One region of the Streptomyces sp. NPDC029044 genome, then DNA from elsewhere that is predicted to be linked to it. Evidence: predicted binding sites of a transcription regulator. Region 1 holds the regulator's gene; each other region holds the start of a gene.
What was found. Region 1 encodes HrcA, which represses chaperone genes, less so after heat shock. Its sites were predicted from a motif close to TTNGCACTCNGNNNNNCNGAGTGCNAA; they were not measured.
Positions count from the first base shown of each region.

Region 2: the regulator HrcA is predicted to act here: its motif matches at 5,175-5,201, upstream of groL (chaperonin GroEL).
Region 3: the regulator HrcA is predicted to act here: its motif matches at 2,609-2,635, upstream of groES (co-chaperone GroES).

Region 1 is NZ_JBEZWN010000030.1:25,835-36,017, reverse strand. It holds gene AB0E85_RS23270 (HAMP domain-containing protein) at 1-1,819, opposite strand, end outside; gene AB0E85_RS23265 (SpoIIE family protein phosphatase) at 1,922-4,141, shown strand; gene hemW (radical SAM family heme chaperone HemW) at 4,169-5,401, shown strand; gene AB0E85_RS23255 (DUF3097 domain-containing protein) at 5,504-6,304, opposite strand; gene AB0E85_RS23250 (MBL fold metallo-hydrolase) at 6,336-7,067, opposite strand; gene hrcA (heat-inducible transcriptional repressor HrcA) at 7,238-8,254, shown strand; gene dnaJ (molecular chaperone DnaJ) at 8,254-9,390, shown strand; gene AB0E85_RS23235 (nitronate monooxygenase) at 9,582-10,183, shown strand, end outside.
Region 2 is NZ_JBEZWN010000001.1:401,903-412,085, forward strand. It holds gene AB0E85_RS01905 (hypothetical protein) at 1-396, shown strand, start outside; gene AB0E85_RS01910 (carboxylesterase family protein) at 400-1,956, opposite strand; gene AB0E85_RS01915 (NADH:flavin oxidoreductase) at 2,044-3,174, opposite strand; gene groL (chaperonin GroEL) at 3,390-5,012, opposite strand; gene AB0E85_RS01925 (cold-shock protein) at 5,346-5,549, opposite strand; gene AB0E85_RS01930 (MoaD/ThiS family protein) at 5,996-6,271, opposite strand; gene thrC (threonine synthase) at 6,389-7,675, opposite strand; SAM riboswitch class I at 7,694-7,850, opposite strand; gene AB0E85_RS01940 (glucosyl-3-phosphoglycerate synthase) at 8,006-8,950, shown strand; gene AB0E85_RS01945 (trehalose-6-phosphate synthase) at 9,025-10,183, shown strand, end outside.
Region 3 is NZ_JBEZWN010000005.1:78,607-88,789, forward strand. It holds gene AB0E85_RS06695 (methyltransferase domain-containing protein) at 1-738, opposite strand, end outside; gene AB0E85_RS06700 (polysaccharide deacetylase family protein) at 857-1,795, shown strand; gene AB0E85_RS06705 (polysaccharide deacetylase family protein) at 1,828-2,565, shown strand; gene groES (co-chaperone GroES) at 2,735-3,043, shown strand; gene groL (chaperonin GroEL) at 3,160-4,785, shown strand; gene AB0E85_RS06720 (hypothetical protein) at 4,953-6,005, shown strand; gene AB0E85_RS06725 (ester cyclase) at 6,210-6,917, opposite strand; gene AB0E85_RS06730 (SDR family oxidoreductase) at 7,030-7,803, opposite strand; gene AB0E85_RS06735 (MOSC domain-containing protein) at 7,898-8,566, opposite strand; gene AB0E85_RS06740 (LysR family transcriptional regulator) at 8,647-9,543, shown strand; gene AB0E85_RS06745 (WhiB family transcriptional regulator) at 9,608-9,937, opposite strand.

The DNA of each region.
Region 1 (10,183 bases):
TCTCGCCGCGCGCGTCCACGTCGATCTTCCGGGACAGGTCGCCCTGCGCCACGGCCGTCGCGACCTGGGCGATGTTCCGCACCTGGGAGGTGAGGTTGTCGGCCATGTAGTTGACGTTGTCCGTGAGGTCGCGCCAGACGCCGGAGACGCCCAACACCTGGGCCCGGCCGCCGAGCCGCCCGTCGGTGCCCACCTCACGGGCCACGCGAGTCACCTCGTCGGCGAAGGCGCGCAGCTGCTCCACCATTGTGTTGACGGTGTCCTTCAGTTCGAGGATCTCGCCGCGCGCGTCGACCGTGATCTTCTTCGACAGGTCGCCGTTGGCGACGGCGGTGGTGACCTGGGCGATGTTGCGGACCTGGGACGTCAGGTTCAGCGCCATGAAGTTGACGTTGTCGGTGAGGTCCTTCCAGACGCCGGAGACGCCGCGGACCTGCGCCTGACCGCCGAGGTTGCCTTCCGTGCCGACCTCGCGGGCGACGCGGGTGACCTCGTCGGCGAACGCGGACAGCTGGTCGACCATCGTGTTGATCGTGGACTTCAGCTCCAGGATCTCGCCCTTGGCCTCGACCGTGATCTTCTTGCCGAGGTCGCCCTGGGCGACGGCGGTGGACACGAGCGCGATGTTGCGCACCTGCGAGGTGAGGTTGTCCGCCATGAAGTTGACGTTGTCGGTGAGGTCCTTCCACACCCCGGACACGCCCCGGACCTGGGCCCGGCCACCGAGGTTGCCTTCCGTGCCGACCTCGCGGGCGACGCGGGTGACCTCGTCGGCGAACGCGGACAGCTGGTCCACCATCGTGTTGATGGTCGACTTGAGCTCCAGGATCTCGCCCTGCGCGTCGACCGTGATCTTCTGGGACAGGTCGCCGTTGGCCACGGCCGTCGTCACCTGGGCGATGTTGCGGACCTGCGAGGTCAGGTTGGACGCCATGAAGTTGACGTTGTCGGTGAGGTCCTTCCACACCCCGGACACGCCCCGCACCTGCGCCCGGCCGCCCAGCTGCCCCTCGGTGCCGACCTCGCGGGCCACCCGGGTCACCTCGTCGGCGAAGGCGGACAGCTGGTCCACCATCGTGTTGACGGTCAGCTTCAGCTCCAGCAGCTCGCCGGTCGCCTCGACCGTGACCGTGCGGGTCAGGTCGCCGCGGGCCACCGCCGTCGTCACCGCCGCGATGTCCCGCACCTGGGCCGTCAGCCGGGACGCCATCGTGTTGACGGCCTCCGTCACGTCCCGCCAACTGCCCGACAGACCCTGGACCTTGGCCCGGCCGCCGAGCCGCCCCTCGGTGCCGACCTCACGGGCGACCCGTGTCACCTCGCCGGTGAACAGGGAGAGCTGGTCCACCATCTTGTTGACGGCCCGCCCCAGACGCCGCAGGTCGCCGCGCAACTGCCGCGTCCCGTCGTGCAGATCGACCCGCTGGGTCAGATCGCCGCCGGCCACCGCGTCCAGCACCCGGGTGGCGTTCGCGGCCGGGGCGACCAGGGCGTCGAGCAGCTGGTTCACGTCGTTGACCCGGGACGTCCACAGACCCTGGCCCGGGCTGGCCGAGAGCCGCTCGTCGAGCCGGCCGTGGCGGACCAGCTCCCGTCTGACGCGCTGCACCTCGGTGGTGAAGTGGACGCTGCGGTCCATGATCTGGTTGAAGACCGCGGTGAGTTCGGCCACCATCCCGTGGCCGGATTCCGGCACCTTGGTGAAGTCGCCGTCGCGGGCGGCTGTCATGGCGGCGAGCAGGGGACGCAGATCGGATGCACGAATCTGACCGTCTTCGTACCGGTCTTCGACCACAGGAGTAGCACGGTTCTCACTCATGGCGGCCCACTTCGGTAACTCGGCGCTTATGGGCGTGGTCAGTCTGTCACTCTGTCGGCATCGACTGTGGCGTATTCGTACGAACTGCCCGGGGAGCTGTCCATGGGGGCCATTCCGACGCAACGGGAGACCGCTTCCCGTGCCTCAGAGGCGCCTGCACACGCTGGGGAGACGCCCGTGCCCGTCCAGGAGGGGCCCGTTTCCGAGGAGCCCGCACCGCGCGCGGAGGCACACGCGCCGGGGGATGCGCGGGCGTGCGCGACCCTGCCCGGCAGTTCGCTCGCGCCGGGCGCCGCCCGCGCCCTGGTGCGCGCGGCGCTCACCGAGTGGACCGGGCTCGGCCTGCCCGCCGCCGAGTACCTCACCGACCGCCTCGCCGACGATGCCGCGCTCGTGGTCAGCGAACTCGTCACCAACGCCGTCGTGCACGCGGGCACCGACGTCGAGATGGAGTGCCGGCTGGAGGGCGACGCCCCGGACACGGCCGCGCTCGTCGTCGAGGTCTCCGACCACCACCCCTCCCGGGCGCCGCGCGGCAGCGAGCCGGAGACGCCGCACGACACCCCCGAGCACGGGCGCGGCCTGCGGCTCGTCGGCGCGCTCTCCGAGGCGTGGGGGATCACGTACCGCACCGGACGCAAGACCGTCTGGGCCCGGCTGCCCGCCGGGGGGTGCACGGCGGGCGAGCAGATCGAGGCCTACGCCGGGGAGCACGCCCTGGCGCGCGGACTGCGGGTCGCGGAGATCCTGGCACCCGAGCCGCACCCGGGCGAGGAGGCGGGGGAGGCCCTGGGGACCCGGCGTGGCGGGGGAGAGGCGTGGGACCTGCGTGAGGCGGGAGAGACCTGGGGCTCGCGTCAGGGCGGAGAGGCCCGGGACTGGCCGGACCTACGGGAAGTCGACGGCCTGCGCGCCTGGAACGACCTGCGGGACTGGCGCGACCGGCACGAGAACCGCGACGGACGCGACGGGCCCGACGGCGCCTGGCTCGGCCGCGGCGCCCTCTCCTTCCTCGCCGAAGCCTCCGACCTGCTGGCCGGGCAGCTCGACGAGGACCTGGTCGCGGCCCTCGCCGGGCAGCTGATCGTGCCGCGGCTGGCCGACTGGTGCGCGGTGTGGCTGGAGGACGAGGCCACCGGCGGCGGCTGGAGCGGCGGAGCCGGTGTGGGCGGACCGCGTCTCGCCCGGGTCTGGCACGGCAGCGAGAACCGCATCGAGGAACTGCGCCGCGTCCTGGAGAAGGACCCGCCGCAGTCGTTCGACCCGGTGGGGGCCTCCCCGTTCGAGCGCAGCCGGGAGGGCGGCAGGTCCGGCCCCGCCGACTACCCCTGGCCCGGCGAGGCGCTCGGTGACGGCGAGCCCGGCGCGGCCCTCGCGTACCGGCTGGTCGCCGGGGGCCGCCCGCTGGGCACCCTCGTCATCGGACGCTCGGGGAAGGCCGGCTTCCCCGACGAGATCACCGGCCTCGTCGAGGACCTCAGCCGCCGGGTGGCCCTCGCCATCGGCGCTGCCCGTCAGTACGCGCGCCAGGCCACCATCAGCGCCGTCCTCCAGCGGGGCCTGCTGCCCGGCGCCGTGGCCGAGATCCCCGGCATGCGCAGCGCCCTCGTCTACGAGCCGTGCGACAAGGGCGGGCCGAGCGGCGACTTCTACGACCTGTTCCCGGCCGGCGACGGCCGCTGGTGCTTCGCGGTCGGCGACGTCCAGGGCAAGGGGCCCGAGGCGGCCGTCGTGATCGGCCTGGCCCGGCCCTGGCTGCGGCTGCTCGCCCGCGAGGGCTACCGCGTCGCGGACGTCCTCGACCGCCTCAACCAGCTGCTGCTCGACGACGCCACGGAGGCCGCGGACGCCGCGGCCCGGGCCCTGGTGGCGGCGGGCGCGCGGCCGACCCCGCCCGGCGACGGCCCGCAGACGCGTTTCCTGTCCCTGCTCTACGGCGAGCTGGTCCCGTTCGACGGCGGGGTCCGCTGCACCGTCGCCTCCGCCGGGCACCCGCTGCCCCTGCGGCTCGGGGCGGGCGGCGAGGTCCACCCGTGCGCACAGCCGCAGACCCTGCTGGGCGTCGTCGAGGACGCCACCTACACCAGCGAGACCTTCGAGCTGCGCTCCGGCGACACGCTGCTGTGCGTCACCGACGGCGTGACCGAGCGCCGCTCCGGCTCCCGCCAGTTCGACGACGGGGACGGGCTCGCGGCGGCACTGGCCGGATGCGCCGGGCTGGACGCGGAGCTGATAGCCGAGCGGATCAAGCGGCTGGTGCACGAGTTCGGGGCGCGGCCCCCGGCCGACGATCTCGCCCTGCTGGTGCTCCAGGCGGACTGACCGTGCGCGTGCTGGACAATGGAGGGCATGCCTTCCGCACTCCCCGACGGCGAGCCCGTCCCCGACGACGGCACGCTGCCCGCGTCCGCGCTCGCCGGGGCCGCCGACCGCCCGCTCGGGTTCTACCTGCACGTCCCGTACTGCGCGACCCGCTGCGGCTACTGCGACTTCAACACGTACACCGCGACCGAGCTGCGCGGCACCGGCGGCGTCCTCGCCTCCCGCGACAACTACGCCGAGACGCTGGCCGACGAGATCCGGCTGGCGCGCAAGGTGCTGGGCGACGACCCGCGGCCGGTCCGGACGGTGTTCGTAGGCGGGGGCACGCCCACCCTGCTGGACGCCGGCGATCTCGTCCGGATGCTGAAGGCCGTCCGCGACGAGTTCGGGCTCGCCCAGGACGCCGAGATCACGACGGAGGCCAACCCGGAGTCGGTCGACCCGGCGTATCTGGCGGCGCTGCGCGAGGGCGGCTTCAACCGGATCTCCTTCGGGATGCAGAGCGCCCGGCAGCATGTGCTGAAGGTGCTGGACCGCACGCACACGCCGGGACGGCCCGAGCGTTGCGTCGCGGAGGCCCGGGACGCCGGGTTCGAGCACGTGAACCTCGACCTGATCTACGGCACGCCGGGGGAGTCCGACGACGACTGGCGGGCCTCGCTGGACGCGGTGCTGGGGGCCGGTCCGGACCACGTCAGCGCCTACGCCCTGATCGTCGAGGAGGGGACGCAGCTGGCACGCCGGATCCGCCGGGGCGAGGTGCCGATGACCGACGACGACGTGCACGCCGACCGGTACCTGATCGCGGACGAGGTGCTCTCGGGCGCGGGATTCCAGTGGTACGAGGTGTCGAACTGGGCGACCTCGCGGGCCGGGCGGTGCCTGCACAACGAGCTGTACTGGCGGGGGGCCGACTGGTGGGGGGCCGGGCCCGGCGCGCACAGCCACGTGGGCGGGGTGCGGTGGTGGAACGTCAAGCACCCGGGGGCGTATGCGGGTGCCCTGGCTTCGGGGAGGTCGCCGGGGGCCGGGCGTGAGGTGCTGTCGGAGGAGGACCGGCGGGTCGAGCGGATCCTGCTGGAGCTGCGGCTTCGGGAGGGGGTGCCGTTGTCGCTGCTGCGGGAGGAGGGGCTGGCTGCTTCGCGCAGGGCGCTGTCGGACGGGTTGCTGGAGGCAGGGCCGTACGAAGCGGGGCGGGCTGTGCTCACCATGCGGGGCAGGTTGCTGGCTGACGGCGTGGTGCGCGATCTCGTGGACTGAGGTTCTCGGCGTCGGTGCCAGGGGCAGGGGGTTTCGCAGCCCGGCGTAGCGGGGTGCCGCTGCGCCCACCCGTGCCGCCCTCGGCGGCACGATTGCCCGCCGCTACGCGGTTACGAAGTCGATCAACTCTTCCACCCGGCCCAGCAGCTCCGGCTCCAGGTCCTTGTACGAGTGGACTCCGGACAGGATCCGCTGCCAGGCCGCGCCCGTGTTCTCCGGCCAGCCCAGGGCCCGGCACACGCCCGTCTTCCAGTCCTGGCCGCGCGGGATCCGGGGCCAGCCGTCGATGCCCAGGGACGACGGTTTCACCGCCTCCCAGATGTCGATGTAGGGGTGGCCCACGACCAGGGCGTGCTCGCTCGTCACCGACTGCGCGATGCGCCACTCCTTCGAGCCGGGCACGAGGTGGTCCACCAGGACGCCCAGGCGTGCGTCCGGCCCGGGGGCGAACTCGGAGACGATCGACGGCAGGTCGTCGACGCCCTCCAGGTACTCCACGACCACGCCCTCGATGCGCAGGTCGTCACCCCACACCTTCTCGACCAGCTCGGCGTCGTGCCGGCCCTCGACGTAGATGCGGCCGGCGCGGGCGACACGGGCGCGTGCGCCGGGTACTGCCACCGAACCGGAGGCGGTGCGGGTGGGACGCGCGGGGCCGCCCGGCGCGGGGCGGACGAGCGTCACCACCCTGCCTTCCAGCAGGAAGCCGCCCGGCTCCATCGGGAACACCCGGTGCTTGCCGAAGCGGTCCTCCAGCGTCACCGTGCCCGCCTCGCAGCGGATCACCGCGCCGCAGAAGCCGGTCCCCGGCTCCTCCACCACCAGGCCCGGCTCCGCAGCGACCTCGGGCACCGGCTTCGGCTTCTTCCACGGCGGGGTCAGATCGGCGGAGTACTGGCGCATTCGAATGACGATAGGGAAAGGCGGACGGCGATCATCGCGACACGCCGAAACGCGCCGCCAGCGCGTCCCGTTGGGCCCGCACGAACGCCGCGTCCACCACCGCTCCGTGACCGGGCACGTACACCGCGTCCTCACCGCCCAGGCCGAGCAGCCGGTCCAGGGCGGCAGGCCAGTGCGACGGCACCGCGTCGGGGCCCGCCTGGGGCTCGCCGGACTCCTCGACCAGGTCCCCGCAGAACACCACCTCCGGATCACCGGGCACCAGCACCGCCAGGTCGTGCGCGGTGTGCCCCGGGCCGACGTTGGCCAGCAGCACCTGCCGGCCGCCTCCCAGGTCGAGCGTCCACTCGCCGGAGACCAGGTGGCCGGGCGCGACCAGCCGCTCCGCCGCCTCCTCGGCCGTGGACGCCGCCAGGCCCTGGCGCACCGCGTCCTCGCGCAGCTCCTCCCGGTCCCGCACGCGCGTCAGCACCGCGTCCACGCCCACCGCACCGAACACCTGCGCGTCCGGAAGTGCCGCGGCGCCGAAGACATGATCGAAGTGCGGATGGGTCAGCGCGAGATGTGTCACACGGTTGCCCGTGAGCGCCCGTGCCTGCGCGGCCAGTTTCGCTCCCTCGGCGAGGCTCGACCCCGCGTCGATCAAGAGGGCCGCGCCCTCACCGGCGACCAGCCCCGCCGTGCAGTCCCACACCGGCAGCCGGCACCGCCCCACCCCGGCGGCCACGCGCTCCCATCCGAGGTCTTCCCAAGTCACCGTCATACGGCGACGCTAGCGGTGCGCCCCGCTCGGGGCACGGCGCCGCACGACCAGCCTTGCCGGGGGTGTACCCCACCGCCGTACACTGGGCCGGGGAATGCTGGCACTCGCACGCGCAGAGTGCCAGGCTCGACGGGCAGGACACGGGCGGACGACTTCTGGAGGTGTGCGCGATGCTCAGTGAACGCAGGCTTCAGGTGCTGCGCGCCATCGTCCAGGACTACGTCGGCACCGAGGAGCCGGTGGGCTCCAAGGCCCTCACCGAGCGGCACAGCCTCGGCGTCTCCCCGGCCACCGTCCGCAACGACATGGCGGCCCTGGAGGACGAGGGGTACATCGCCCAGCCGCACACCAGTGCCGGGCGCATCCCCACCGACAAGGGCTACCGGCTGTTCGTCGACAAGCTCGCCGGCGTCAAGCCGATGACCGCGCCCGAGCGGCGCGCGATCCAGAACTTCCTCGAAGGCGCCGTCGACCTCGACGACGTCGTGGCGCGCACGGTACGGCTGCTCGCGCAGCTCACGCGTCAGGTCGCCGTCGTGCAGTACCCGTCGCTGACGCGCTCGACCGTGCGGCACGTGGAGTTGCTCTCCCTGGCGCCCGCGCGGGTGATGCTCGTGCTGATCACGGACACCGGGCGGGTCGAGCAGCGCGTGGTCGACTGCCCGGCGCCCTTCGGCGACGCCTCGCTCGCGGATCTGCGCGCGCGGCTCAACAGCCGTGTGGCGAACCGCCGTTTCGCGGATGTGCCCAGTCTGGTGGAGGATCTCCCGGAGGCGTTCGAGCACGAGGACCGGGGTACGGTCTCTACGGTGCTCTCCACACTCCTGGAGACGCTCGTCGAGGAGAACGAGGAGCGGCTGATGATCGGCGGCACCGCCAATCTGACCCGCTTCGGGCATGACTTCCCTCTCACGATCCGGCCGGTGCTGGAGGCGCTGGAGGAGCAGGTCGTGCTCCTCAAGCTGCTCGGCGAGGCGAAGGATCCGGGCGTGACCGTACGGATCGGTCATGAGAACGCCCACGAAGGACTCAACTCCACGTCCGTCGTGTCGGTCGGCTACGGTTCGGGCGGCGAGGCAGTCGCCAAGCTCGGCGTGGTCGGACCGACCCGCATGGACTACCCGGGAACGATGGGAGCGGTACGCGCAGTGGCACGGTACGTCGGACAGATCCTGGCGGAGTCGTAGTGGCCACGGACTACTACGCCGTACTCGGCGTGCGCCGCGACGCGTCGCAGGAAGAGATCAAGAAGGCCTTCCGGCGGCTCGCCCGCGAGCTGCACCCGGACGTCAACCCCGATCCGAAGACCCAGGAGCGGTTCAAGGAGATCAACGCCGCTTACGAGGTGCTGTCGGACCCGCAGAAGAAGCAGGTCTACGACCTCGGCGGCGATCCGCTCTCGCAGGCCGGTGGCGGTGGCGCGGGCGGCTTCGGAGCCGGTGGTTTCGGGAACTTCTCGGACATCATGGACGCGTTCTTCGGCACGGCGTCGCAGCGCGGACCGCGCTCGCGCACCCGCCGCGGCCAGGACGCGATGATCCGTATCGAGGTCGAGCTCGACGAGGCGGCCTTCGGTACGACCAAGGACATCCAGGTCGACACGGCCGTCGTCTGCAACACCTGTAGCGGTGAGGGCGCGGCCCCGGGCACCTCCGCCCAGACGTGTGACATGTGCCGCGGCCGCGGTGAGGTCTCGCAGGTCACCCGGTCCTTCCTGGGCCAGGTCATGACGTCCCGCCCGTGCCCGCAGTGCCAGGGCTTCGGCACGGTCGTGCCGACCCCGTGCCCGGAGTGCGCCGGTGACGGCCGCGTCCGGTCCCGCCGTACCCTCACGGTCAAGATCCCGGCCGGTGTCGACAACGGCACGCGGATCCAGCTCGCCGGCGAGGGCGAGGTCGGCCCCGGCGGTGGTCCGGCCGGTGACCTCTACGTCGAGATCCACGAGCTGCCGCACAGCACGTTCCAGCGGCGCGGCGACGACCTGCACTGCACGGTGACGATCCCCATGACGGCGGCGGCCCTCGGCACGAAGGTGCCGCTGGAGACGCTCGACGGCATGGAGGAGGTCGACATCCGCCCGGGCACCCAGTCCGGCCAGTCGATCCCGCTGCACGGCCGGGGCGTCACGCACCTGCGCGGCGGCGGACGCGGCGACCTCATCGTCCACGTCGAGGTCCAGACCCCGACCAAGCTCGACCCCGAGCAGGAACGCCTGCTGCGCGAGCTCTCCAAACTCCGCGGCGAGGAACGCCCCACGGGGCAGTTCCAGCCGGGGCAGCAGGGGCTGTTCTCGCGGCTGAAGGACGCCTTCAACGGGCGCTGACGCGAGTGGTCCGGCCGCTGCCGGGGGTCCGGGGGTTGTCCCCCGGGCGGGCACAGTCAGCCGGGGCGGCAGGGGTTGTTCTCGCGGCTGAAGGACGCCTTCAACGGGCGCTGACACCGGGCGTGCTTCTGGTCTATGCCAGTCGGCAGGCCGGTTTCGGAGTGGTGCGGAGGACGTGACAACATGCGGTCATGTCCTCCGCACTGACCGATCTCTTCCCCCTCCCGATCGTGCAGGCCCCCATGGCGGGCGGCGTCTCCGTACCGCAGCTCGCCGCGGCCGTGTGCGAGGCGGGAGGGCTCGGATTCCTCGCCGCCGGGTACAAGACCGCCGACGGGATGTACCAGGAGATCAAGCAGCTCCGGAGCCTCACCGGCAGGCCCTTCGGCGTCAACGTCTTCATGCCGCAGCCGGAGTACGCCGACCCCGCCGCCGTCGACGTCTACGCCCACCAGCTGGCCGGCGAGGCCACCTGGTACGAGGCCGAGCTCGGCGACCCCGACAGCGGACGCGACGACGGCTTCGAGGCCAAGCTCGTGGTGCTGCGCGACACCCCCGTGCCGGTGGTGTCGTTCCACTTCGGCGTCCCGAGCCGGGAGGTCGTCGACGCCCTGCACCGCGTCGGCACGTTCGTCCTGGCCGCCGCGACCACGCCCGACGAGGCCCGGGCCGTCGAACGGGCGGGCGCGGACGCGGTCATCGCCCAGGGCATCGAGGCCGGCGGTCACCAGGGCACCCACCGGGACGTCCCCGAGACGGACGGTTCCGGCCTCGGGCTGCTGTCACTGATCGC
Region 2 (10,183 bases), on a different contig from region 1:
TGCCCCGAGCACCCGAACGGCCCCGTCGACGAGGCCGCCCCCGACCTGTGCCTGCTGTGCGAGACGCGGCGCCGGGCAGCCCGCCGGAACGAGTTCAACGGGCCCGCCCCCCAGCACCAGCCCATCCAACCCGCGCCGTCCCGCTACGGCGTGAGCGGCGACCGCCCCCAGCCCCAGCAGCGCTGGCTGGCGGAGCTGTGGAACGGCCAGACCTGGCAGCTGTGCGGCACCCCGCGCCGGGACCGCCGCGAGGCCGAGCTGTTCATCAACGCCCAGCGCAAGGCACCCCGGGCCGCCATGGCGTACCGGCTGGTGCACGAGTTCACCGACTACGAGGTGCTGCGGGTGTGGGGGACCCCGGTGAGGGTGGACATCGAGCCCATGGGCAACCTGTAGGCCCTACAGCAGCGGCAGCGGCAGGAACTCGTACCCCTCCCACAGCCGCCGCGACCGCTCCTCCGGGTACGCCGTGACCACCGGCTCCGCGTCCAGCACCTGCACCAGCCGCTGCTCGTCGTCGTAGGCCGGCCAGCCGGGGTCGCCCGTCCTCGCGAACGCCGTCCAGGACGCGCGGAAGCGGGACGACAGGGACAGCGCCTCGGCGGACGGCTCTCCGCCCGCGAACAGCAGGAGCCCCAGGTCAGCGCCGTAGGTGCCGAACAGCAGCGGGATGTCCAGGCCGTGACAGGCGCCGAGCGCGCCGCCGTTGCCCGGAGCCGGCCAGGTCAGTTCGTAGACGTGCGCGCGTCCGCCGCCCGCGCGCTGCGCCTCGGCCAGGTGCAGGGACGGCATGTTGAAAAGCCAGTCCGTCTGGACGCGTTCGTAGAGCTCCGAAGGGGAGGCCTCCGGAAAGGCCGCACGGTAGGCCTGCTCGCCGTCGGACCCGGGGGCGAACAGGCGCAGGGCCGAGGCCGCCCCCTCGTCGGTGATCTGGCCCAGCCGGCCCGCCATGGCGATGAACAGGCGGTACTCGTCGCGGTTGTGGCCGACGAGCAGGTCGACGTCCTTCGCGGAACCGGCCGCCAGCGCCTGCCACGGTGTGGTGGGCAGGACCTCGCCGTCGACCACCGGGGAGAAGGGCGTGACCGTGGGTGCCGCCTGGCCCCAGCGGTCGACGCGCTGGAGCATCTTGGCGCTGAGCGTCTCGCCCGCCGACGTCAGCCGGTGCGGAGCGATCGCCGAGAGGTCGGCGATGGTGGGGCGCAGGCCCAGCTCGGCGGCGAGGGCGGTGCCGATGTCCCGGGCCAGGGCGTCGGAGAAGAACGTACCGGGCACGCTCTGCGCGATCGCCCGCCGGAACAGACCGGCCGCATCCGGCATGGAGAGCAGCGAGGCGATCGAACCGGCGCCCGCGGACTCCCCGAAGACCGTGACCTGACCGGGGTCGCCGCCGAAGGCCTCGGCGTTGTCCCGCACCCACTTCAGCGCGGCCACCTGGTCGAGCAGCCCGCGGTTGGCGGGAGCGCCCTCGATGAACGCGAAACCCTCCATGCCCACGCGGTAGTTGAGGGACACGACCACCACGCCGCCCTCGGTGGCGATGCGCCGGGCGTCGTAGCCGGGGCTGCCGGAGTGACCGAGCTTGTAGGCGCCGCCGTAGATCCACGCCATCACCGGCCGGCGCGCCGCCGGGTCGGGTCCGGGCGTCCAGACGTTGACCGTGAGCCACTCGTCGCCCTCGGGTACGTCGAGCAGGCCCGGGCCGCCCAGGTTGCCGAGGTCCTGCGGGGGCGGCGGGCCGAAGGCGTGGGCGTCGCGTATGCCGTCCCAGGGGTGGACGGGGCGGGGGGCCATGAAGCGGGCCTCGCCCACCGGGGGTGCGGCGAACGGGATGCCGCGGAAGACCGCGAGTCCCTCTTCCCATCGGCCCCGAACCGCTCCGGCGGTCGTACGGACCTCCGGCGCGGGCTCCTCGGGAAGACCGCCCGTCGGCGGGTGGGACTCGGTCGTGGCCATCTGGATCTCCTCACACGGCACCGGTGAACAAGCGTTCAGCCAGTGTCCTTGACTGACGCAAGGAGATCCAGAGTCACAGGTGCCGGTTCAGCTGAGCGTCTTCAGAGCCGCCGCGGCGTCGTAGGGGGCCAGCTCGTCGAAGCGGCCGTCGAGGACCTTCCGGGCCCACTGCGGGTCCTGGAGCAGGGCGCGGCCGACGGCGACCATGTCGAACTCGTCGCGCTCGAAGCGGTCGAGGAGGTTGTCGAGGTCGCCGACCTCGGCGCCCTCGCCCTGGAAGGACTTGAGGAAGTCGCCGCCGTCCAGACCGACCGAGCCGACGGTGATGGCGGGCTTGCCGGTGAGCTTCTTGGTCCAGCCGGCCAGGTTGAGGTCGGAGTCCTCGAACTCGGGGACCCAGTAGCGGCGGGTGGAGGCGTGGAAGGCGTCGACGCCGGCGGCGGCGAGCGGCGTCAGGATGGACTCCAGCTCCTCCGGGGTCTCGGCGAGGCGGGCGCGGTAGGCCTCCTGCTTCCACTGGGAGTAGCGGAAGATGACGGGGAAGTCGGCGGATACGGTCTCGCGGACGGCCGCCACGATCTCCTCCGAGAGCTTGGCGCGGGCGACGCGGTCGCCGCCGTAGGCGTCGGTGCGGCGGTTGGTGCCCTCCCACAGGAACTGGTCGAGCAGGTAGCCGTGGGCGCCGTGCAGCTCCACGCCGTCGAAGCCGATGCGCTCGGCCGCGGCGGCGGCCTCGGCGAACGCGCCGATGACGGCGTCGATGTCGGCCTGCGTCATGGCCTTGCCGGTGGGCTCGGTCGCGCCGATGCGCAGCCCGGAGGGACCGACGGCGGGGGCGTCGGCGACGGGCGGCTCGCCCTGGTTGCGGACCATGCCGATGTGCCAGAGCTGCGGCACGATGGTGCCGCCCGCGGCGTGCACCGCCTCGGCGACCTTCGCCCAGCCCGCGAGCTGCTCCTCACCGTGGAACCGCGGCACGCGGTCGCTCTGCCCGGCCGACTCGTGTCGGACGTAGGTGCCCTCGGTGACGATCAGGCCGACTCCGGCGGCGGCGCGGCGCGCGTAGTACGACACGACGTCCTCGCCGGGCACGCCGCCCGGGGAGAACATGCGGGTCATCGGTGCCATCGCGATCCGGTTCGGAACGGTCAGGCCGCCCAGCGATACGGGCCGGGAGAGGATTTCGGCGGCGCGGGAGGCGGAGGCGGCGACAGTCACGTGGGGGCTCACTTTCGGATACCGGAGGGTATGTGCATACGCATAAGACCTAACCTTCAACCATCCGGTCCCGTCAGGGCCATCCCACCCCTGCTGTGATCCCGGACACGCGCCCCGCACTCACCCGTCACGCTCCCCGGACACGCCCGAGGGCGGCACCCCCTGTCGGAACAGGAAGTGCCGCCCTCGGCAAGGACGTTGATCGACCGGGTCGATCAGAAGTCCATGTCACCGCCCGGCATGCCGCCGCCGGCGGGCGCGGCGGCCTTCTCCGGCTTGTCGGCGATGACGGCCTCGGTGGTGAGGAACAGCGCGGCGATGGAGGCGGCGTTCTGCAGCGCGGAACGGGTCACCTTCGCCGGGTCGATGATGCCCTCGGCGATCATGTCGACGTACTCACCGGTCGCGGCGTTCAGGCCGTGGCCGACGGTGAGGTTGCGGACCTTCTCCACGACGACGCCGCCCTCGAGACCACCGTTGACGGCGATCTGCTTCAGCGGGGCCTCCAGCGCGAGCTTCACGGCGTTGGCGCCGGTCGCCTCGTCACCGTCGAGCTCCAGCTTCTCGAAGACCTGGGAGGCCTGGAGCAGGGCCACGCCACCACCGGCGACGATGCCCTCCTCGACGGCCGCCTTGGCGTTGCGCACGGCGTCCTCGATGCGGTGCTTGCGCTCCTTGAGCTCCACCTCGGTGGCGGCACCGGCCTTGATGACCGCGACGCCGCCGGCGAGCTTCGCCAGGCGCTCCTGGAGCTTCTCGCGGTCGTAGTCCGAGTCGCTGTTCTCGATCTCGGCGCGGATCTGGTTCACGCGGCCCTGGACCTGGTCGGCGGAGCCGGCACCGTCGACGATGGTGGTCTCGTCCTTGGTGATGACGACCTTGCGGGCCTTGCCCAGCAGGTCGAGCGTGGCGTTCTCCAGCTTGAGGCCGACCTCCTCGGAGATCACCTCGCCGCCGGTGAGGATGCCGATGTCCTGGAGCATCGCCTTGCGGCGGTCGCCGAAGCCCGGGGCCTTGACGGCGACGGACTTGAAGGTGCCGCGGATCTTGTTGACGACCAGGGTCGACAGGGCCTCGCCCTCGACGTCCTCGGCGATGATCAGCAGCGGCTTGCCCGACTGCATGACCTTCTCCAGGAGCGGGAGCAGGTCCTTGACGTTCGAGATCTTGGAGTTCGCGATCAGGATGTACGGGTCGTCGAGGACGGCCTCCATACGCTCCATGTCGGTGGCGAAGTACGCCGAGATGTAGCCCTTGTCGAAGCGCATACCCTCGGTGAGCTCCAGCTCCAGACCGAAGGTCTGGGACTCCTCGACGGTGATGACGCCTTCCTTGCCGACCTTGTCCATGGCCTCGGCGATGAGCTCGCCGATCTGGGTGTCGGCGGCGGAGATGGAGGCCGTGGAAGCGATCTGCTCCTTGGTCTCGACGTCCTTCGCCTGCTCCAGCAGGGCGGCGGAGACGGCCTCGACGGCCTTCTCGATACCGCGCTTGAGGGCCATCGGGTTGGCGCCGGCGGCTACGTTGCGCAGACCCTCCTTGACCAGGGCCTGAGCGAGAACGGTCGCGGTGGTCGTACCGTCACCGGCGACGTCGTCCGTCTTCTTGGCGACTTCCTTGACCAGCTCGGCGCCGATCTTCTCGTACGGGTCCTCGAGCTCGATCTCCTTGGCGATGGAGACACCATCGTTGGTGATCGTGGGCGCGCCCCACTTCTTCTCGAGGACGACGTTGCGGCCCTTGGGGCCGAGCGTCACCTTGACGGCGTCCGCGAGCTGGTTCATGCCGCGCTCGAGGCCGCGCCGCGCCTCCTCGTCGAACGCGATGATCTTGGCCATGTGAAGTGGTCCCTCCAGGACTGGGGGTGATTACTTCGGACCGCGCCCGCGCCCGCGACGGACGGCTCGCTTGCCTTGTGGTTCCTTCCCCACCCGGCCTGCGGGCCTCACCGACCCGGTCCTTACGTTGTCACTCTCACCTTCAGAGTGCTAACGCAATGATTAGCACTCGGGCATGGCGAGTGCAAGCGCCTCCCGGGGATCGGGCAGGGGCGTCAGCCGCCCGCGAACACCGCCCGACAGGTGCCCGAGCAGGCCGAAGGGCCCGTACCCCGGGGGGTACGGGCCCTTCAGAGAAGACCGGTCGCTTGATGCGTTGGTCGTGGTGCGCGTTCAGGCAGCGACGCGAACCATGTCGGCCTGCGGCCCCTTCTGGCCCTGCGAGATCTCGAACTCGACCCGCTGACCCTCTTCAAGGGTGCGGTAGCCGTCCATCTGAATCGCGCTGTAGTGGACGAAAACATCCGCACCACCGTCGACCGCGATGAAGCCGTACCCCTTCTCCGCGTTGAACCACTTGACGGTGCCCTGAGCCATGCCTAACTCCCCTATTACTGGCCCTTGCACAGATCCACACTTCGCGGACCCGGGTCAGACCTCACCCCCCACGGTTGGGGGCGTGCGCCGGAACGCGTCGACCGCGGCTGAATGTATCTGTCCAACTGCCGTCTGCAACAGGTCAATCGGACGAGAATTCTGGACGCGCAGGGTCCGGAATGTGGGGAGAATTCGCCCGAATTCAGGGCAAGTCGGGCTACACAAAAGGAACAAAAGCCACGAAAGACGCGCACACTTTGGCTACATCTTGTCGGGCTCGCGGCAGGAATTCAGGGTTCCGATCAGTGGATCGGTATCGCGTTCCCCAACTGTACCCCGCTCAACCACACAGAATTGCCCCCTCCGCTTCTCTCACGGAGGGGGCAATTCGATGAACTCTCGGTAATCGTCGTTACCGAAGGTAACAATCGGGCCGGTCGACCGGTTCAGCCACCGGCGACGGCGGGAATGATCGACACACCGGCACCGTCCGGCGTCGCCGTCTCCAGCCCCTGCTCGAACCGCACGTCGTCGTCGTTCACGTAGACGTTGACGAATCGGCGCAGCTTGCCCTGGTCGTCGAGGACCCGGGCGGCGATCCCGGTGTGGTTCTTCTCCAGGTCGGCGATGACCTCACCGAGGTTCGCGCCCTCGGCGGCGACCTCGGCCTGCCCGCCCGTGTAGGTACGCAGGATGGTGGGGATGCGAACGGTGACGCTCATGACTTCAAAACCTCCGGTTGGGTAGCGGACCTGCTTTTGGGGGCGCGGGGCCGTGTCAATGTGCGGCTCCGCCGCGTTGGCGCGACCAGCCCCCCACCGGCCCGCAGGCGACAACGATCAGCCGAGCCCAGCCTCACGGAACGAATCAAGGTTGGGACGGATCGTCGCGGTGAGCCCGGTCCCAGCCACCGCGTCCAGCGTCTTCAGACCGTCACCCGTGTTCAGCACGACAATCGACTTCGACGGGTCGAGCAGCCCGTTCTCCAGCAGCTTCTTCGTCACGCCGACCGTCACCCCACCGGCGGTCTCCGCGAACACACCCTCGGTCCGCGCGAGCAACTTGATCGCCTCGACGACCTGCTCGTCGTTCACGTCCTCCACCGCACCGCCGGTCCGCCGCGCGATGTCCAGCACGTAGGGCCCGTCCGCCGGGTTGCCGATGGCGAGCGACTTGGCGATGGTGTTCGGCTTCTGCGGGCGGACGACGTCGTGCCCGGCCTTGTAGGCGACGGACACCGGAGAGCAGCCCTCGGCCTGCGCGCCGAAGATCTTGTACGGCTTGTCCTCGACCAGCCCGAGCTTGATCAGCTCCTGGAGACCCTTGTCGATCTTCGTGAGCTGAGAGCCGGAGGCGATCGGCACGACCAGCTGGTCCGGCAGCTGCCAGCCGAGCTGCTCGCAGATCTCGTACGCGAGGGTCTTGGAGCCCTCCGCGTAGTACGGCCGGAGGTTGACGTTGACGAAGCCCCAGCCCTCGCCGGCCGGGTCGCCGATCAGCTCGGAGCAGAAGCGGTTCACGTCGTCGTAGTTGCCCTCGATGCCGACGAGCTCGCCGCCGTAGACCGCGGCCATGACGACCTTGCCCTGCTCCAGGTCGTGCGGGATGAACACGCAGGAGCGGAAACCGGCGCGGGCCGCCGCGGCACCCACCGCACCGGCGAGGTTGCCGGTGGAGGAGCAGGAGAGCGTGGTGAAGCCGAAGGCGCGGGCGGCCTCCAGGGCCTGGGCGACGACGCGGTCCTTGAAGGAGTGCGTCGGGTTGCCGGAGTCGTCCTTGACGAACAGCTTGCCGGCGTCGACGCCCAGCTCGCGCGCGAGGTTGTCGGCCTTGACGAGCTTGGTCCAGCCGGGGTTGATGTTCGGCTTGTCCGCCACGTCGGCCGGCACGGGCAGCAGCGGGGCGTAACGCCAGATGTTCGCGGGGCCCGCTTCGATCTGCTTGCGGAGTTCCTCGGTGTCGTAGGCCGAGAAGTCGTAGGCGATCTCCAGCGGGCCGAAACACTCCTCGCACGCGAAGACCGGTCCGAGGGGTACGCGGTGACCGCACTCGCGGCAGCTCAGGGCAGCGGCGGGACCGAGGTCTACGGTGGAGTCAGTGGTGCTTGCAACAGTCTGCACAGCCATGTGAGGCGAGGCCCTTTCTCCTCATCTTCCTCACGACGCATCTCGCCGTGAGACGGATTTGGCACCTTCCCGAGCCGGGAGCCTCGCGCAGGTGGTCGACAGTGACCTACGAGTACCGACTGGAGGGTTGCCGGGGCTTCATCGGGCCGTTTCCCTCTGCCCCTCTGGATGAGCTGTATGTGGTTGTAGGCGGCGGGTGACCCCGGACATGCGATGGTCATCCGCCTTGTTCAAGACTGTAACCGACGACCAGGACAGTTGAGATAGTCGTCCGAACCGCGAGATGGATCACACTCTGTCCCGCCCGGAGAACGCAGAGGAGCCGCCACGGTGCTGGAAGAAGTCGAGCGCTGGCTGGGCACCCGTTCCTGGTCCGCGAACGATCGCCCGCTCCACCGGATCATGGCCGCCAAGCAGCGCACGGGCCAGACGGTGAGCGTCGTTCTGCCCGCCCTCAACGAGGAGGCGACGGTCGGCGACATCGTCGCCGTCATCCGCCACGACCTGATGCGGCAGGTCCCGCTCGTCGACGAGCTGGTCGTCGTCGACTCCGGCTCGACCGACCGCACCTCCGAGGTGGCCGCCGCCGCGGGCGCGCGGGTGGTGCACCGGGACGTCATACTCCCCCGCTTGCCGGCCGTGCCCGGCAAGGGCGAGGTGCTGTGGCGCTCGCTGCTCGTCACCGGCGGGGACATCGTCTGTTTCGTCGACGCGGACCTCAGGGACTTCTCGTCCGACTTCGTCTCGGGGATCGTCGGCCCGCTGCTCACGGACCCGGACGTGGACCTGGTGAAGGCCATGTACGACCGGCCGCTCTCCGGTGCCGCCGGGCAGGGCGGCCGGGTCACCGAGCTGATGGCGCGCCCGCTGCTCAACATGCACTGGCCGCAGCTGGCCGGCTTCGTCCAGCCGCTCGGCGGCGAGTACGCGGCCCGCCGCTCCCTGCTGGAGCAGCTGCCGTTCCCCGTCGGCTACGGCGTGGAGCTGGGGATGCTGGTCGACGCCCTGCACCTGTCGGGCCTGGACGCCCTCGCCCAGGTGGACGTCGGGGTGCGCAAGCACCGGCACCAGGACGGGCAGGCGCTGGGCCGGATGGCCGCCGCGATCTACCGCACCGCCCAGCTGCGGCTGGCCCGCGGGCATCTGATCCGGCCGTCCCTGACCCAGTTCGAGCGGGGGGAGGACGGCTTCGAGCCGCGCACGTACTCCGTGGACACCGAGGAGCGTCCGCCGATGGTGGACATCGCCGAGTATCAGGCTCGGAAAGCGGCCTGACCGGGGCCGTTTTTCGGCCGGGCACGGCAGATCCGTACGTTTGAGCGTTTGGGGGCCGGGCTAGGTTGAGGCGTATGGCTTCAACGTACGGTGCTGCGCGGGTGCTGGTGGCCTCCAACCGGGGCCCGGTCTCCTACACGGTGGGTGAGGACGGTTCGCTGGACGCCAAACGGGGCGGCGGCGGGCTGGTCTCCGGCCTCTCCGCGATCGGCTCGGACGCGGACGCGCTGTGGGTGTGCTCGGCGCTGTCCGACGGCGACCGCGAGGCGGTGCGGCGGGGCGTCGGCGAGGACGGCGTGCGGATGCTGGACATTCCGGCCGACGTGCACGCCGACGCGTACAACGGCATCGCCAACTCGGTCCTGTGGTTCGTGCACCACATGCTCTACCAGACGCCCCTGGAGCCCGTCTTCGACGCGGACTTCCGGCGGCAGTGGGCGTCCTACGAGACGTACAACCGGGCGTTCGCCGAGGCGCTGGCCGAGGAGGCGGCGCGGGGCGCGGCGGTCGTGGTGCAGGACTACCACCTGACGCTGGTGCCGGGCATGCTCCGCGAGCTGCGGCCCGACCTGCGCATCGGGCACTTCTCGCACACACCGTGGGCGCCGCCCGAGTACTTCCGGATGCTGCCGGACGACGTGGCCGGGCAGGTGCTGCGCGGCATGCTCGGCGCCGACCGCCTCGGCTTCCTCACCGAGCGCTGGGCGGAGGCGTTCACCGCCTGCGCCGAGCGGTTCGCGGGCGGGCTCGGCGGCACGCGGGTCGGGGTGCACGGCCTCGGCGCCGACGCGGACTTCCTGCGGGCGCGGGCGCACGAGCCGGACGTCGAGGAGCGGATGGCCGCGCTGCGGCAGGAGATCGGCGAGGGCCGCCGCACCATCGTCCGGGTGGACCGCACCGAGCTGTCCAAGAACATCGTGCGCGGTCTGCTGGCCTACCGCCGGCTGCTGGAGACCCACGCCGAGTGGCGCGAGCGGGTGGTGCACGTCGCCTTCGCGTACCCCTCGCGGCAGGACCTCGCGGTGTACCGGGACTACACGGCCGAGGTGCAGCGGGTCGCCGACGAGATCAACGCCGAGTACGGCACGCCGGGCTGGACGCCGGTCGTGCTGCACGTCAAGGACGACTTCGCCCGCTCCCTGGCCGCCTACCGGCTGGCCGACGTGGCGCTCGTCAACCCCATCCGGGACGGCATGAACCTCGTCGCCAAGGAGGTCCCGGTCGTCTCCGACG
Region 3 (10,183 bases), on a different contig from region 1:
GGTCGCGCGGACCGCTCCCGGCTCGGTGCCGAACCACAGCACCGCCTCCTTGACGTCCCCGCCGTCGGAGATCCACTCGGCCTCGGCGTCCTCGGGGACCGCCTCGTGCGGGATGCCGGGGGCGATCTTCAGCGCGGCGGCACGAGGGGCCCGGCGGGCGGCGGACACGGCCCAGGACAGGGGCGGTGAGTAGGCCTCGGGGTCGAAGATCCGGCCGCGGCCGCCGCGCCGGGCGGGGTCGACGAACACGGCGTCGAAACCGGCCGTGTCCACCTCCGTGACGTCCGCCTCGCGGACCTCGACGAGGCCGGTCAGTCCCAGCGCGTCGGCGTTCGCCCGGGCCGCCGCGGCCGTCTGCGGGTCGCGGTCCACGGCCAGCACCCGGATCCCGGCGCGGGCCAGCGCGATCGCGTCGCCGCCGATGCCGCAGCACAGGTCGGCGACCGAGGTGATGCCCAGGTCGGCCATGCGCCGGGCCCGGTAGGCCGCCACGCTCGCCCGGGTCGACTGCTCGACCCCGTTCGGCGTGAAGAACATCCGGCTCGCGTCCTCGGCCCCGAACTTCACCGCCGCCCGCTGCCGCAGCCGCGCCTGCCCGAGCGCCGCCGACACCAGCTCGGCGGGGTGCTCGCGGCGCAGCCGGGTCGCGACGGCCAGCTCCTGCGCGGGGTCGGTGTCCCGCACCTCGTCGAGGAGGGCGCGGCCTTCGGGGGTGAGGAGGGGGGCGAGGTCGTTCACCGGATCATTGTCGGCCACGGCGGCGGGCCGCAGCCGTGTGGGCCAGTCGGTGGATGGTCGGGCACCGGCCGCGGTGTCGGGCCGGGACCGGCGGGAGGGGCTGCGAGGATCCGGCACCATGCGAGCAGTCGTACAAAATGACAAAAGCCGGGCAGGGGGGCGTGTGCCCGCACGCGTACGGATCGGCCTCGCCGTGCTCGTGCTCGCCGCCATCGCCTCCGGCTGCGCGCAGGGAGGCGGCGGCGACCAGGTCACCCCGGCCGGCGGCCAGCAGCCCCTCGACGCGCCCCCGGCCCGTGCGCTCGACTCCTACGCCGGCAAACTGCGCGCCGCGCACGCCGCCCGGGCCGCTGCCGCGCACCGCTGGGACCTGCGCAGGACCCCACTCGCCGCCCCGCAGCCCCCGGCGAAGAAGCCGAGGATCAGGACCCGCAAGGGCTTCGAGGTGAACGGCCACCGGAGGTCGAACCTCCCGCCCGTCTTCACCACGGTCCCCACCCGGGACAAGGTCGTCTTCCTCACCATCGACGACGGCGCAGAGAAGGACCGGGCGTTCCTGCGGATGATGAGCGACCTGGACGTCCCGTACACCGCATTCCTCAGCGGCTACCTGGTCAAGGACGACACCCGGTACTTCCGGAAGATGCAGTCCAGGGGCGTGGTCCTGAACAACCACACCCTCCACCACCCCAACCTGCGGGGGCTGTCCTACCGGGCGCAGAAGCGCGAGATCTGCGGCATGCAGCGCTACCTGGAGAAGCGGTTCGGCAAACGTCCCGACCTCTTCCGCCCGCCCTTCGGCAGCTACGACCGGGCGACCCTGCGCGCCGCCAAGGCCTGCGGCATCGCGTACGTGCCCCTGTGGAACCAGGAGGTCTTCGCCGACCACTGGGAGTACCGCGAAGGCGACCGCAAGCTGCGCCCGGGGGACATCGTCCTCACACACTTCCGGGGCCCCGGACAGTGGAAGGGCACGATGGCCGACATGGTCCGCCGCTTCCTGGACAAGGTCACGGCTCAGGGATACGCGGTGGGACGGCTGGAGGACTACCTGTGAGGCGGCCGGCCGCCGCCGTGCTGTGCGCGGCCCTGCTGGCCGGCTGCGCCGGGGTGGCGGGGGAACGGCCGGGCCCCGCCGACGGCCGCGCGCAGGACCCGGCACGCGCGGCGGCCGACAGCCGCCGCCTGCCCCCCGTCGTGGATCACGTCCCCACCCGCGCCCCGGTCGTCTTCCTCACCTACGACGACGGCGCCGAACGCGACCCCCGCTTCGTCGGCCTCGTCCGCGAACGGCGGCTCCCGGTCAGCCTGTTCCTCACGGACAGCGTCGTGGGACCCGGCTACGGCCACTTCGCCCGGCTGCGCGCGGTCGGCGCCTCCATCCAGAACCACACCCTCGACCACCCCGCCCTGCGCGGCCTGCCCTACGCCGGGCAGCGCGCCGAGATCTGCGGCCAGCAGCACAAGCTCCGCTCCCGCTTCGGCATCAGCCCCCGCCTCTTCCGTCCGCCTTACGGCACCTACGACACGACGACCCTGCGCGCGGCCGCCGACTGCGGCATCACGGCCGTCGTCCTGTGGCGGGCGTCCCTGGACGGCCACGGCGAACTGACCTACACCCGGGGCGAGCCCGCCCTGCGCGCCGGAGACATCGTCTCGGTGCCGTCCGGCGGGACCGGGTCCCTGACCCTCACGGAACGGACCGAGCGGCTGCTGCGGGAGATCGGGGACCGGGGGCTGCGGGTGGGTCGGCTGGAGGACCACCTGGAGGACCGTCCGGAGGGCCGCCCGCAGAAAGCACCCGGCCGACGCGCCGTCGGCAATTAGCAGTCCGCTTGACCGAGTGCTAATCGCAGTCATAGTCTCGGCTCTGGCACTCCCCCTAGGAGAGTGCCAACACAGCGACGGGCAGGTCCGGCACCCGCGACGACGGATCCACCTGGTCGCCACCTCAGACAGTTAACCCCGTGAGATCTCCGAAGGGGGAGGTCGGATCGTGACGACCACCAGCTCCAAGGTTGCCATCAAGCCGCTCGAGGACCGCATCGTGGTCCAGCCGCTCGACGCCGAGCAGACCACCGCCTCTGGCCTGGTCATCCCGGACACCGCCAAGGAGAAGCCCCAGGAGGGCGTCGTCCTGGCCGTGGGCCCGGGCCGCTTCGAGGACGGCAACCGTCTTCCGCTCGACGTCTCCGTCGGCGACGTCGTGCTCTACAGCAAGTACGGCGGCACCGAGGTGAAGTACAACGGCGAGGAGTACCTCGTCCTCTCGGCCCGCGACGTGCTCGCGATCGTCGAGAAGTAATTCACCCCAAGCACATTGCTTTGAACTGCGCCCCTGGCCCCCGCGATCACTGAGAAGCCGGGCGCCCGGGGCGCAGTGCCGTATATCCCAGATTCCGGAAGAGGGCTCACGCTCCCATGGCGAAGATCCTGAAGTTCGACGAGGACGCCCGTCGCGCCCTCGAGCGCGGCGTCAACAAGCTTGCCGACACGGTCAAGGTGACGATCGGCCCCAAGGGCCGCAACGTCGTCATCGACAAGAAGTTCGGCGCTCCCACCATCACCAACGACGGTGTGACCATCGCCCGTGAGGTCGAGGTCGAGGACCCGTACGAGAACCTCGGTGCCCAGCTGGTCAAGGAGGTGGCGACCAAGACCAACGACATCGCGGGTGACGGTACGACCACCGCGACCGTGCTCGCCCAGGCGCTCGTGCGCGAGGGCCTGAAGAACGTCGCCGCCGGTGCCTCCCCGGCCGCCCTGAAGAAGGGCATCGACGCCGCCGTCGCCGCCGTTTCCGAGGACCTGCTCGCCACGGCCCGCCCGATCGACGAGAAGTCCGACATCGCCGCCGTCGCCGCCCTGTCCGCCCAGGACCAGCAGGTCGGCGAGCTCATCGCCGAGGCGATGGACAAGGTCGGCAAGGACGGTGTCATCACCGTCGAGGAGTCCAACACCTTCGGTCTTGAGCTGGACTTCACCGAGGGCATGGCCTTCGACAAGGGCTACCTGTCGCCGTACTTCGTGACGGACCAGGAGCGCATGGAAGCCGTCCTGGACGACCCGTACATCCTCATCACGCAGGGCAAGATCTCCGCCATCGCGGACCTCCTGCCGCTGCTGGAGAAGGTCATCCAGTCCAACGCCTCCAAGCCGCTGCTGATCATCGCCGAGGACGTCGAGGGCGAAGCCCTCTCCACCCTCGTCGTGAACAAGATCCGCGGCACCTTCAACGCCGTCGCCGTCAAGGCCCCCGGCTTCGGCGACCGCCGCAAGGCGATGCTGCAGGACCTCGCGGTCCTCACCGGCGCCACGGTCGTCTCCGAGGAGGTCGGCCTCAAGCTCGACCAGGTCGGTCTCGACGTCCTCGGCTCCGCCCGCCGCATCACCGTCACCAAGGACGACACCACGGTCGTCGACGGCGCCGGCAACAAGGACGACGTGCAGGGCCGCGTCGCCCAGATCAAGGCCGAGATCGAGTCCACCGACTCCGACTGGGACCGCGAGAAGCTCCAGGAGCGCCTCGCGAAGCTGGCCGGCGGCGTGTGCGTCATCCGCGTGGGTGCCGCCACCGAGGTCGAGCTCAAGGAGCGCAAGCACCGTCTGGAGGACGCCATCTCCGCGACCCGCGCCGCGGTCGAGGAGGGCATCGTCTCCGGTGGTGGCTCCGCGCTCGTCCACGCCGTCAAGGTCCTGGAGGGCAACCTCGGCAAGACCGGCGACGAGGCCACGGGTGTCGCGGTCGTCCGCAAGGCCGCCGTCGAGCCGCTGCGCTGGATCGCCGAGAACGCCGGCCTGGAGGGCTACGTCATCACCTCCAAGGTCGCCGAGCTCGACAAGGGCCAGGGCTTCAACGCCGCCACCGGCGAGTACGGCGACCTGGTCAAGGCCGGCGTCATCGACCCGGTGAAGGTCACCCGCTCCGCCCTGGAGAACGCCGCCTCCATCGCCTCCCTCCTCCTCACGACCGAGACCCTGGTCGTCGAGAAGAAGGAAGAAGAGGAGCCGGCCGCCGCGGGCCACGGCCACGGCCACGCCCACTGAGGCATGACGGCTGAGGGCTGACGACATCGGCCCGCCCGAGCCCGAGCGAAGGCCCGGCACCCCGGAAACGGGGCTGCCGGGCCTTCGCCGTGTGCCGTCCTGCGCCGGTCAGGGAACCGGCGCACCGGTCGGCGACCTCCTACAGACCGGAGCAGAAGGGGGTGGCGATGAGCCAGGCGCTCTACGAGGAACGGTCCAGGAATCCCCTGGCGCGCACCGCGGAACTCACCGAGGACCGGCTGCGCAGGGGCGGCCGGACCACACCGCTGGAGGAGCTGAACCTCGCAGCCATGGCCGAGGCGTATCTGCGGGGACGCTGGCTCGGCGGCGGCGGCACCGAACGCCCCCTGGAGTCGCTGGCGCAGGGCCCGGGCGTCGTCCCGGTCACCCGCGTGACCGGCACCACCACGCCCCTGAAGGTGCGCCGGACCGCCGACTTCGCCCACGCGCTCGGCGAACTGGCCGTGCGCAGGTGCGGCGGGGCAGACCAGGTGGCCGCACTGGCCACGCGGGCCCAGGCGGAGGGCGTGCCCCTGTGGATCGCACGACGGTACGCACCGGGTCCCGCCGGGCCGGTCGCGGTCGCCGTGGACCGGCGCCTGGTCCGCGTGGACGTCTGGGGCCCGCACGCCCCCGCCGTACGCCTGTGGGCACCGTACGGCTACCGCCCCGACGCCGCCGACCGGGCAGGTGGCCTGGTCATGGCCGTCGGGGACGTCACCGCACGGCTCGAACTCCGCAAGAGGATGCGCAAGTCCAAGAGCAGCGTCGAGATCCGCCTGCCCGACCGGCAGTGGACACTGCGCCGCGAGAACGCCGAGAGCTCATGGCTGCTGCGCGACGACCGGCACGTCGCGCTGCTGACCCGCCCCTCACGCCGGCCCGGCCCTCCGTCCGGCTCGGTGCTGCTGCCGCTGGCCGACGTGCGCTACGAGAGCCCCGACCCCCTGGACGCCGTGATGGCTCACGCGGTCGCGGTCTCCTTCGGCCTCGGCGACACCACGGGCCTGGCCAGGTTCCGCGCCGTGAACCCCCGCCGGAACACGGGCGACGACATCTGGGAGCGCCCCTGGTTCAGCAACCTCGGCAGGGACCGTGACGACAACGAACCCGGCGGCGGCGACGGCTGGGGCAGCGACGGCGGGGACGGCGGCGACGGGGGCGGAGGCGGCAGTGACGGCGGCGGTGGGGACGGGGGAGGCGGAGGCGGAGGCGACTAGTGCCGCATCAGCCAAGGTTCGCCCCGTCGCGACGCCCGGCACGCACTCTCGCCGCACCGGCCGAAAGCCCGAGTACGTCCAGTACGAGGGCTTCCGGCCGGCACACCGAGAGCACGCACCGGACGCCGCTCCTCAACGGGCAAACCTTGGCTGACGCGGCACTAGAGGGGCGGCGGGTCGGTTGCCCCAAGGGGCGTCGCGGCGTCAGAGCTCCGTGGGTTCCAGCGCCCCGAGCTGCTGCATCAGCCCCAGCCGGTCGTACTGCCACCAGCCCTCGGCGATCTTCCCGTCCGACGTGCAGCGGTGCACGGTCGTCCCCGTCATGGTGACCTCCTGCCCGGTCGGCGGGATCCCGAGGAAGTCGCCCGTGTGACGCCCGTGGAAGGTCCACCGGGTGCACACCCGGTCGCCCTGCGCCATCTGGTCCTCGACGGTGAACGAGAACTCGAACCCGCCCCGCCACACCTCCACCTCGCGCCGGAGTGCGTCCAGCCCGATGACGTCCTGCACATTGGCGGGATCGTGGTCGTGGTAATCCTCGATGAACACGTCGTTGAACGGCGGCGCGTCCCCCTGGCCCGGCGCGAGCTCGAAGAACCTGCGCGCGGTGGCCGCGTACAGCTGCTCGTCCCGCACCACGTCCAGGTCCGTGAAGGTCGGCGTCTCATCACAGAGCGCCACCATGTCCTGGAAGATCCGGTCGGTCTCCGGCAGCCCCGAGTTCCGCATCGCCTCTTCGTACGACGGGAACTCCACGATCTCCACGATGTGCGACGCGTCGGCACGATCCTTCGCCACCACACTGTGCGACGCGGTCCGCTTGCCCTTGGTCTGCTCGACCCACCGGTCCATCAGCCGGTTCATCTCGTCGAGCCGGCTGGTCCTGCATTCGATGAGCTGTACGAAGGTCATGGCCTCGCCTCCGGCCCCCCTGGGTCCGGCTGAACAGCTTCATTGTCCCAAGAGGCCGGCCCGGGTGCCTCCCGGTCCGGGAGGAGGAGCCTGCCGGGCCGGCCGCGTGCGCCTACTGCGGCCCGTACTTGCGGCCCGTCCTGGAGGAGACGGCCCCGAGCATCCCCCGCGGCACCAGCTTCGCCGCGCCCATCAGCGCTTTGTACCGCGGGTCCGGGATGGACAGCGTCTTGCCGCGCGCCAGATCGTGCAGCGCCGCCGCCACCAGCTTGTCCGCGTCGAGCCACATCCAGCCGGGGATGTTGTCGGTGCCCATCCCCGCCCGGTCGTGGAACTCGGTGCGCACGAAGCCCGGGCAGAGCGCCATCAGCCGTACGCCGCTGCCGGCCAGATCGCGCGCCGCGCCCTGCGTGAACTGCACGACCCAGGCCTTGGAGGCGCCGTAGGTGCCGCGGGGCACGAAGGCCGCCACCGAGGCGACGTTGACCACGCCGCCCCGGCCGCGCTCGCGCATGGCCTCGGTCGCCGCCGACGTCAGCCGCAGCACCGCCTCGCAGTGCACCTTCAGCATCCGCAGCTCGTCGGCCATGGAGACGTCGAGATAGCGGCCCTTGTTGCCGAACCCGGCGTTGTTGATCAGCAGATCGACGGGGTTCTTGCGGTCGCCGAGGCGCCCGGCCACCGCCTCGATCCCCTTGTCCTCGGCCAGGTCGGCCGTCAGCACCTCCGCCTCGATGCCGTGCCGGTCGTGCAGCTCGGTCGCCTGCTCCCGAAGCCGCTTGGTGTCCCGGGCCACCAGCACCAGGTTGTGCCCGTCCGCCGCCAGTCGCCGCGCGAACGCGGCCCCGATGCCTGCCGTCGATCCCGTAATCAGAGCCGTTGTCATGGCAGAAGGTTAGTGACCCGGACTGAGTGCATCCGCTTCCCCGTGGGGCCGTCCGTGGTGAAGGGTCCGTGGAGACAGGCGTGGTGAGCGGCCATCAGGCCCCGTACTTCTCCTCGTACTCCCGCGCCATCCTCAGTACCTCCGGGTGCAGCGCCTCGCCCGCCGCCCGCAGTCGCGGCAGCAGCGTCCGCTCCGTCGTCACCGCCCGGAACTGAAGGGCCACCGTCACGTCGTGGCCGGGCCGGTGCACGATCTCGACGGCATCGCCCGCGCGGACCTCCCCGGGCACGATCACCCGCAGGTACGCCCCCGGCGCACCCCGCCGCGTGAACCGCTTGACCCAGCCCTTCTCGCCCAGGTGGCCCTGGAACGTACGGCACGGGATCCGCCCTGAGGTGACCTCCAGCACGACCTCGGGCCCCACCCGCCAGCGCTCGCCGATCAGGGCACCGGACACATCCAGGCCACGGGTCGTGAGGTTCTCGCCGAACGCGCCGTCGGCCAGCGTCCGGCCCAGCTCGCGCTCCCACTCGTCCAGGTCCTCACGGGCCATGGCGTACACCGCCTGGTCGTCGCCGCCGTGGTGCTCCAGCTTGCACACCGCGTCCCCGGCCAGCCCGCTTCCGCCGACGCCCTTGGGCCCGGGCGCGGAGACCCGCACCGGCCCGTCGACCGGCCGCTTGTCGATCCCGGTCACGCCCTCCGCGTTGTCGGTGTACGGCACGGCCTCGGCGCGGCCCAGATTCACTGACAGAAGCCTCATGCCCGCACGGTAGGCGACCGGCCCCCAAAGCGTCGACGCCTCTTCGGCAGCGGAATCAAAGGGTGACTTATCCTCGAAGGGTGATCGAAGCTCGTCATCTCCGCGTCCTGCGCGCCGTCGCGACCACCGGCTCCTTCTCTGCCGCCGGCCGCGAGCTGGGTTGCACGCAGCCCGCCGTCAGCCAGCAGATGAAGGCCCTGGAAACCTCGGTCGGCACGCCGCTGCTGATCCGCACCGGACGGGAGATGCGCCTGACCCAGGCCGGCGAGGCCCTGGTGCGGCACGCCGCCGGCATCCTCGCCGGGCTCACGGCCGCCGAGGAGGAGGTCGCCGCCATCGCCGGACTGCGCGCGGGCCGGGTCCGGCTCGTCTCCTTCCCCAGCGGCAGCTCCACCCTCGTCCCCACGGCCCTCGCCGCGCTGCGCGAGGCGCACCCGGGCACCCGCGTCTCCCTGGAGGAGGCCGAGCCGCCCGCCTCCGTCGGGCTCCTGCGCGAGGGCGACTGCGACGTGGCGCTCGCGTTCCGCTACGAGGGGGCGGCGGGCGCGGAGGAGTGGGACGACCTCGTCGTACGGCCGCTGCTGTCGGACCGGCTCGTCGCACTCGTGCCGGAGCGGCACCGGCTCGCGGGCGCGGAGTCCGTCGCCATCGGCGAGCTCACCGAGGAGCCCTGGATCGCGGGCTGCCCGCGCTGCCGCGGACAGCTGGTCGAGGTGTGCGCGGCGGCCGGCTTCACCCCGCGCATCGACTTCGCGACCGACGACTACCCGGCCGTCGTCGGCCTCGTCGGCGCCGGCCTGGGCGTGGCCGTCCTGCCCCAGCTGGCCGTCGAGTCCGTACGGCCCCGGGGTGTGCGCACCGTTCGCCTCGAACCGGCGGTGCGCCGGGAGATCGTCGCGCTCACCCTGCCCGACCTCGCACAGGTCCCGGCCGTGGCGGCGACGCTCGACCAACTGGCCCGGGCCGCTCGCCGCTAGCGCAGGCCTCGCGTCCCAAAAACCAACGGCACGCGTGCGCGTGCCCGTTCGCAGAAACGTTCCTTCAGTTGTTCGAGGCGGTGTGCCCGCCCGGTGCCGACGCCGACACCAGCCGGTTGCGCGCCCGCCCCATCAGCTCTTCGCGCTCGTCCTCGGTCAGCCCGCCCCACACGCCGTACGGCTCACGCACCGCCAGGGCGTGGGCGGCGCACTCGGCGCGTACCGGGCACCTCATGCAGACCTCTTTGGCCGAGTTCTCACGAGCGCTCCTCGCCGCACCGCGCTCACCCTCCGGATGGAAGAAGAGCGAGCTGTCCACGCCGCGACAGGCAGCCAGCAGCTGCCAGTCCCACAGGTCCGCGTTCGGTCCGGGAAGGCGGGAGAAATCTGCCATTACGTGACCCCTTGTAGCCGTTCTGGGCGGATCCGGTGTCTACGACCGTACAACTACGATCTAAGGAGATGAAAATATGACTCATTGCGAATCTAGCTCCAGACACTGGCAAAGAGGAAGAAATGGGTCTGAATGGGGCATAGGTTGTGATGAAAGTTCGAGGGTCTGCTGTGCATATCTGCACCGTGTCCGCCCCCTCACGTAGAGTGCCGAAGACGGCAGCTGCCCCCGTAACTCTTTCGAGTG